Regions from separate parts of the Enterococcus raffinosus genome, predicted to be linked through region 2. Evidence: riboswitches for the same ligand, from Rfam matches in the RefSeq annotation. Region 2 holds a riboswitch; each other region holds the start of a gene.

Region 1 (2,264 bases), 1.4 Mb from region 2:
TTTCACCAAGCTTCTCAGACACCTTATTAAATGAAAAAAAGAACGGTACAGTCTTATTGCGCGAACGATCTTTTCAATACGGAGATACTAGTAATTTTCAAGTTATTTTTATTTGTACAGATAATGAAGCGGTTAATCATGCGATTTTAAATGAAACCACCCCACGTCAACTCGTAAACGATACAACGAATCAAGACAACAGCAATTTTTTTAATATGGCATTCATGAAGGAAAGAGATTTCGGGATCGCCATAACAACAAATGGAAATAATCCTAAAAAAGCGAAGATTCTATTGAAAACTTTGCGTAAATATTTAAAAGGAATCAAAATGGATTAAAAAGCACCTGAATGATTGTCCTTATTTCATAAAAGGATGATTACTCAGGTGTTCTTTCAATTTAACCCATTAATAAAGGGCATCAAATGAATTAATTGCCTGTCCACCAGGATAAGCAAAACATACCTCAACATTCTCTTGGATAAATGCTTTTACAACCATTTCTGCTTCCGAAACCATTGTTAGTCCCTCGTAATAATGCAAGTGTTAATTTTTGTTTTATAGAACACAAAGAATGTCTGTCAATCGTTTTCAAACAAAAAAGACCGTTCACTATGAACGATCCCGAGTTTTGTTATCACCATTTTTCTAAAGTGAGAGCCATTTCCCAAAAATCATACTCCATTTTACTGCTAATAACGAATGCTTCCATCATTTTTCGCTGCTCATCTTTTTCGCTTTCTTGATATAAACGATCTAACAGTGCACGCTCCTTTTCAATTCCTTGCGCAGCTTCTTCCCCTGCATATGTCTCAATCCATCGCTGATATAACGGGTTGGGAGAACCCATCTCAATTAAGCGTACACCAATCTCCTGATATAGCCATGCGCAAGGTAACATTCCAGCAATAGCTGTCTTCGGTGTCCCATCAATCAGCTGTCGGTACATATGTGAAACGTAATTATACGTTGTTGGAGCTATCGGCGTTTCGGCTATCTCCTTTTCAGTAATGGCTAATTCAGTGAAAAATTCAGATCGGATTGCTAGCTCACCCAATTCAAGATTCTTGGCATTTTCGTTTAACTGAGCCTGAATTTCTTTATCATCAGTTTGCTCAGCAATATAATGGTAAAGCTTACTGAAATGTTCGAGATAGTACCGATCTTGCAGTAAATAATAGCGAAAAATCTCTGGGGCTAAATCTCCTGCTGCTAACGATTGAATAAACGGATGCGAAAAGCTTCCATCCCAAAATACTGCCGCTTCTTCTCTTGCTAACTTCGTAAACGTCATTTAATTTCTCCTTTTCAAAAAATGATTAAACAGCATCCAACTTAAACTATAAAAGTGACATTTTTTCTCTAACGCAACAAAAAACCTCCTTTATCCCTATTTAGAATGAAAAGGAGGCTTCTATGTTTGGAAATTCATACATAAGAAAACCCAACCACAAAAAAGCGATCGGGTACAAATTTATAAACCATTACACATTCCCTGCGTCAGTCCTAACTGCTTCAGGTTCAATGGGTATAATCTCAGCTTCAGAAGCACCCCTAGTGTCATTCAATTACTAAAAGTATAGCATACTCTTCTTGTAAAAAATGCCGACTAAATTAAACTTCTGTGTATTTAATAAAGCATCCTACTTTCTTTATAAAACTTGGTATACTAAAAAAAGATAGTTACCGAAAGGAATGATTCCTCATGAGAAGCGAAAAAGAAATGTACCACATTATCCTCGAAACAGCAAAAAAAGACGATCGCATTCGCGCGGTATTTTTAAATGGTTCTCGTGCCAATAAGAACGTCCCAACAGATATCTATCAAGATTATGATATTGTCTATGTAGTAACAGAACTCGAATCCTTCAAAAGGGATCCTGAATGGATCGATAGTTTCGGAGAACGTTTGATGCTGCAAACGCCTGAAACAATGCGCTCCCCCAGTGGATTAGGACACTTTAATTGGATGATGCTCTTTTCTGATGGCAATCGACTTGATTTGACTCTTATTCCGATTCCACTACTTGAATCCTTTAGTAAGGATAGTCTGACAGTACCTTTGCTTGATAAGGATGATCTGCTACCAGCCTTTCCACCCGCCTCAGACAAGGACTACCTCATAATACCTCCAACCAAAATTGAATTTGAATCGTGTTGTAATAATTTTTGGTGGTGTTTACAAAATGTTGCCAAAGGAATTGCTCGCGACCAACTTCCTTACGCTCTGATGATGTATAATACTGTCGTTCGAAAAGAGCTTCA
Region 2 (2,264 bases):
AAAAGAACAACAGATCGCAGAGATTACTTACGATACAGCCAAACAAGTATGGGCTTTAGAGGTCGAAAATGATGATCCTGTCTTTTCTTTCCGTTAATAGTGTTCAAAAAAGCATTTGTCCTTAAACAGACAAATGCTTTTTCTTATTTATTGATGGCTTTGCTTTTGAATGAGCTTAGTATCCTTCGGCAAATATAGTTGCGGAGCCTTTTCTGCAACGAGAACTGCAACAATTGCCGTAACGATTGCAGTCGCTAAACCACTGACCCCATTCATAACTAGTGAGAATATCCACGGGTTCATTCCCCACAAGGCATAGCTGCCCCAGAAGACCACACCTGCAATAAAATGCCAGAAGAATCTTGCCCCTGTTCCAACAAGAGAAGCTAGAATAATATTTTTTCGAACGCTCCACATATTTTGTTCAGCTAAACTTTGTTGCACCTTCTTTGCATACAAGCCGGCAAATCCCGCAAAAGTAAAAGCAATTGGGTATTCAATCAAAACCTGTATCACACTTAGGTAAACAACCTGACTTGCTGGAAAATGCAAAATCCCCCAGATAAACGCCGACATCAAAGCCGGCTTCAAGCCTCTGCGTAATGCAAACAATGTCAAGGGGATCATCCCTAAAGAAATTGTAAAACTGCTGCCGATGGTTGTGGGAATAAACGACAATACTAGCGACAAAGCCGCCACCACTGTGCCTTCCACTAAAATTCTTGTCTTATACATAAAAAAACTCCTCCTTTTGAACATACAGTCCACAAAGGAGAAGTAAATATCTTTACTTCATCACAATTCCTACGCTCGAATAACCGAAACAGGTACTAGGGTTTAGAGTAATCTCAATCTCAGCCCGAGGGCTCCCCTTTGCGACAGTATTATTCTATTTTGATACACCCAGAGTATAGCAGATGTCCGCCCACTCGTAAAGGTATTAATTACTTTTAACGCGAAATACTTTCTTGATCTCCGCTTGGCGATAGAGTTGTAACCTTCTTGATTCGATCGATCGTCAGCATCACTAGCTGATTTTCTTGTGTGCGGATAACAATTGATTCATTGGTTACTACTTTTGGCAGCCAGCCTGAAATTGTTTGGAATTTTTCTTCATCTTTTTCATCTTGAACTTGAATGACTACTAAACTATTCTGTAGAGCCGCCATCTTCAGTTTGAGAAAAATATTCTCATTTGCTTGCTCTTGAGCGCGTTTTTCAGCAGAATCATTCAAAAAATCCGAGATGAAACGATACGATGAATTCGAAAACAGCTTGATTAAATTCTTTTTGGGCTTCTCGTTTTTAGACATTCAGCTTCCTCCTATCAAGAGCATGGTTGTGTAGTATGATTTTACTTAAATTCACGGGAAAAAACAAGGAATCTAGCCTTTTTCAAAAAAAGTTAACCATTCGTTTAAACCTTTTTGAATTAAATCATAAGTTTCTTCAAAATTTCCTGTATACCAAGGGTCTGGTATGCTCTCCCCATCGTGTCCCGGAACGCGATCTAAATACAAATAAATCTTTTCTTCGGTTCCAGCAGGTGCCATCGATTCCAGATCATAAACATTTTCTTGGTCCATCCCGATAATGTAATCTGCATCATAAAAATCTTGTTCCGTCACTTGGCGTGCGCGCATTCCCTTAATAGAGATATCATGCTGAGCCAATATTTTCTGAGTTCCTCGATGAGGCGGGTTGCCGACTTCCCAACGACTGGTCGCTGCGGAATCCACTTGGAACTGCTGATTTTGCTTTTTTTGAAAGGCATCACGGAAAATGGCTTCTGCCATTGGTGAACGGCAAATATTTCCCATGCAAACAAATAGAATCTTTTTCATGTTCGTCCTCCTGTGCTATAGTCAATTTATTGAAATGAAATGGGGGATTGGAAATGAGTAAAATTTATCTTTCCGCCAAACTACCTGAGCTTGGCACATCATTATTGAAAGAAGCGGCCCTTGAGTATCACGTTTATGAAGGCAGCGGGTTAATTTCGAAAAAGGAATTGATCGAAAATATCGCTGATTGTGACGTACTGATCTGTCCGCTGTCCACTCAAGTTGATCGTGAAGTCATCGATGCTGCCCCGCATTTAAAGCTGATCGCTAACTTTGGAGCAGGCTACAATAACATCGATACGGCTTATGCAAAAGAAAAGAACATCTATGTAACAAATACTCCGGTAGTCTCTACCAACGCAACGGCAGAATTGACTGCTGGTCTAATCATCGCCTTGTCTCGTCGAATCGTCGAGGGCG
Region 3 (2,264 bases), 230 kb from region 2:
TAGTAACGCGTATTTTTGCGCTTAGAAAAACCGAATAGAGAAAACGCTCCTTTTCAACGACGAAAAGGAGCGTTTTTTATTCGTGTAATTCCAATGGCAGACCGTCAGGATCAAAGAAGAAGGTCATCTTCTCACCAGTAAAGTCATCGGTTCGCAGAGGTTCGCACTCGATTCCGTGACTGTTCAAGTAAGCGATGGTTGCTTCAATATCCTTTGTTTTAAAGGCTAAATGGCGTAATCCCGCTGCCTCTGGAAAGCTTGGGCGTTTCGGTGGATTTTTCACCGCGAAGATTTCTAATTCTGCGTCGTTCAGTTGTAGATCGAGTTTGTAATCTTGACGCTCTGGTCGGTAATGCTCCCGAATAATCGGCAGACCAAGGATATCGACATAGAAATGCTTCGCCTTCTCATAGTCGGAAACAATAATAGCGACATGGTGAATCGCGGAAAAATTTGGTTTCGGCATAAAACCATCCTTTCAGTTTTTACTTATCTAGTTTATTGTAACAGGACTAGAGGCTGGAGGCGTTCTAGCCGCTTTCTTAAACGTCTTATCGCGTCAAAGCTGAGGGAGTTTACAAAGTCTTTTCTTATTATAAGCTAGTTGGATTAAAAAAAGTATGTTATACTCCAATCAATTGAAGAGAAACATTTGGGGTGCTGTTTAGCTGAGATTATACCCATGGAACCTGATGCAGTTAAGACTGCCGCAGGGAAATGTAGCTAGTTGACTGATCGTACCCGACCATTTTATTTTGGTTGGGTTTTTCTGTCTTTTACTCCTTTTGTTTCTTGCAGAATGGTTGCTTGAAAATGAGAAAGGAGTTTTTTGTCGTGGAGAAAAATAAAATCCACAAATTGACGCTATTGGCTTTAATGATTGCCTTGGATGTTGTTTTGTCACCTTTAATGCGAATCGAGGGGATGGCGCCGATGTCTAGTGTCATGAACATTATAGCCGGCGTGTTGTTGGGCCCCATTTATGGAACGGTGATGGCGCTAGTTTGTGCTTTGATCCGGATGACGATGTTAGGGATTCCGCCTTTGGCGCTGACGGGAGCGGTGTTTGGGGCTTTCTTTGCGGGGCTGTTTTATCGTTTGGGAAAGAAGCTGATTTGGTCAATGCTGGGTGAAGTTGTTGGTACGGGAATTATCGGATCTCTCTTATCTTATCCTGTGATGGTGTGGTTCACCGGCAGTCAGAATGAGCTGTATTGGTTGATTTACACCCCGCGCTTTGTCGGTGCGACCCTGATTGGTTCGGCGATTGCTTTTGTCGTCTTAGTAAAGCTGAAGGAGACCGCGATCTTTAAACGCTGGCAGCGCCTGTTTTCTAGTGAAAGGATGTTTGGATGATGAAAATAGATGGTTCGAAACTACTGCCCTTAACCGAGGCTCCGCTAGTTCATTGTATAACCAATGAGGTGACCTGTGAAACGGTAGCGAATGCGCTGCTTTATATCGGAGCAAAGCCGATTATGGCTTGTGATCCGCGGGAGTTTGACGAGCTGTTTCGACAGACAGACGGTTTATTGCTGAATATTGGTCATCTCTCGGAGGAACGTGAAAGAAGTTTAGTCGCCGCTGCGAAGCTGGCAAACAAGGTGGGAAAGCCAACAGTCGTTGACCTAGTAGGCTATGGGGTCAGCCGCACAAGAGATCGGATAGGGCGTCAGCTTGTTGAAGAAAAGCCAACCGTAGTAAAGGGGAATATTTCTGAACTGCGTAATTTTTGCGGCTTACCAAGCCATGCCCGAGGAGTGGATGGTAGTGAGCTGGATCAAAGTGACCCAGCAATCGAAGAATTAACGAATGCCCTGCAGCAATTAACAAAGACGTATCCTAAAACAACCTTTTTAGCCACTGGCAGCCAAGATATTATTGTGGATCAGTGCAGAGTCTGGCAGCTGCGAAACGGCGTGCCGGCATTGGATCGCTTTACTGGGACCGGCGATGTTGTCGGTGCTTTGATCGCCGCGTTATTGGGGACTGGAGCAGAGGCTTCGGCGGCGGTCGTTACGGCGGTCAGCTATTTTAATTTATGCGGAGAGCAAGCAGGCGATGAAAATGGCTTGGCGGCTTTTCGACAAGCGACCTTGAATCAACTCTCGCTTTTGATGGAAAAAGAGTGGTGGACTGAAGTGAAGGGAGAAGAGAAACAATGGACTTAACGCTTTATTTGGTAACAGCTCGCTATGATTTTAGCGATGAACACTTTTTGACTGTGATTGAAGAGGCCTGTAAAAATGGAGTTACACTTGTTC

Evidence for each region. Region 2 has a riboswitch for thiamine pyrophosphate ahead of thiT (energy-coupled thiamine transporter ThiT). Riboswitches for the same ligand answer to the same signal wherever they lie in the genome.
Region 1: another riboswitch for thiamine pyrophosphate. It lies ahead of tenA (thiaminase II); the one in region 2 lies ahead of thiT (energy-coupled thiamine transporter ThiT).
Region 3: another riboswitch for thiamine pyrophosphate. It lies ahead of thiW (energy coupling factor transporter S component ThiW); the one in region 2 lies ahead of thiT (energy-coupled thiamine transporter ThiT).

Annotation. Positions count from the first base shown of each region.
Region 1 covers NZ_CP072888.1:1,279,988-1,282,251, reverse strand. The annotation lists gene J9537_RS06295 (precorrin-2 dehydrogenase/sirohydrochlorin ferrochelatase family protein) at 1-338, shown strand, start outside; gene tenA (thiaminase II) at 637-1,293, opposite strand; TPP riboswitch at 1,474-1,565, opposite strand; gene J9537_RS06285 (aminoglycoside 6-adenylyltransferase) at 1,705-2,264, shown strand, end outside.
Region 2 covers NZ_CP072888.1:2,709,239-2,711,502, forward strand. The annotation lists gene J9537_RS13210 (hypothetical protein) at 1-97, shown strand, start outside; gene thiT (energy-coupled thiamine transporter ThiT) at 148-735, opposite strand; TPP riboswitch at 785-883, opposite strand; gene J9537_RS13220 (hypothetical protein) at 951-1,313, opposite strand; gene J9537_RS13225 (low molecular weight protein-tyrosine-phosphatase) at 1,386-1,844, opposite strand; gene J9537_RS13230 (2-hydroxyacid dehydrogenase family protein) at 1,898-2,264, shown strand, end outside.
Region 3 covers NZ_CP072888.1:2,939,712-2,941,975, reverse strand. The annotation lists gene J9537_RS14380 (SdrD B-like domain-containing protein) at 1-38, shown strand, start outside; gene gloA2 (SMU1112c/YaeR family gloxylase I-like metalloprotein) at 77-466, opposite strand; TPP riboswitch at 644-733, shown strand; gene thiW (energy coupling factor transporter S component ThiW) at 877-1,356, shown strand; gene thiM (hydroxyethylthiazole kinase) at 1,353-2,171, shown strand; gene thiE (thiamine phosphate synthase) at 2,162-2,264, shown strand, end outside.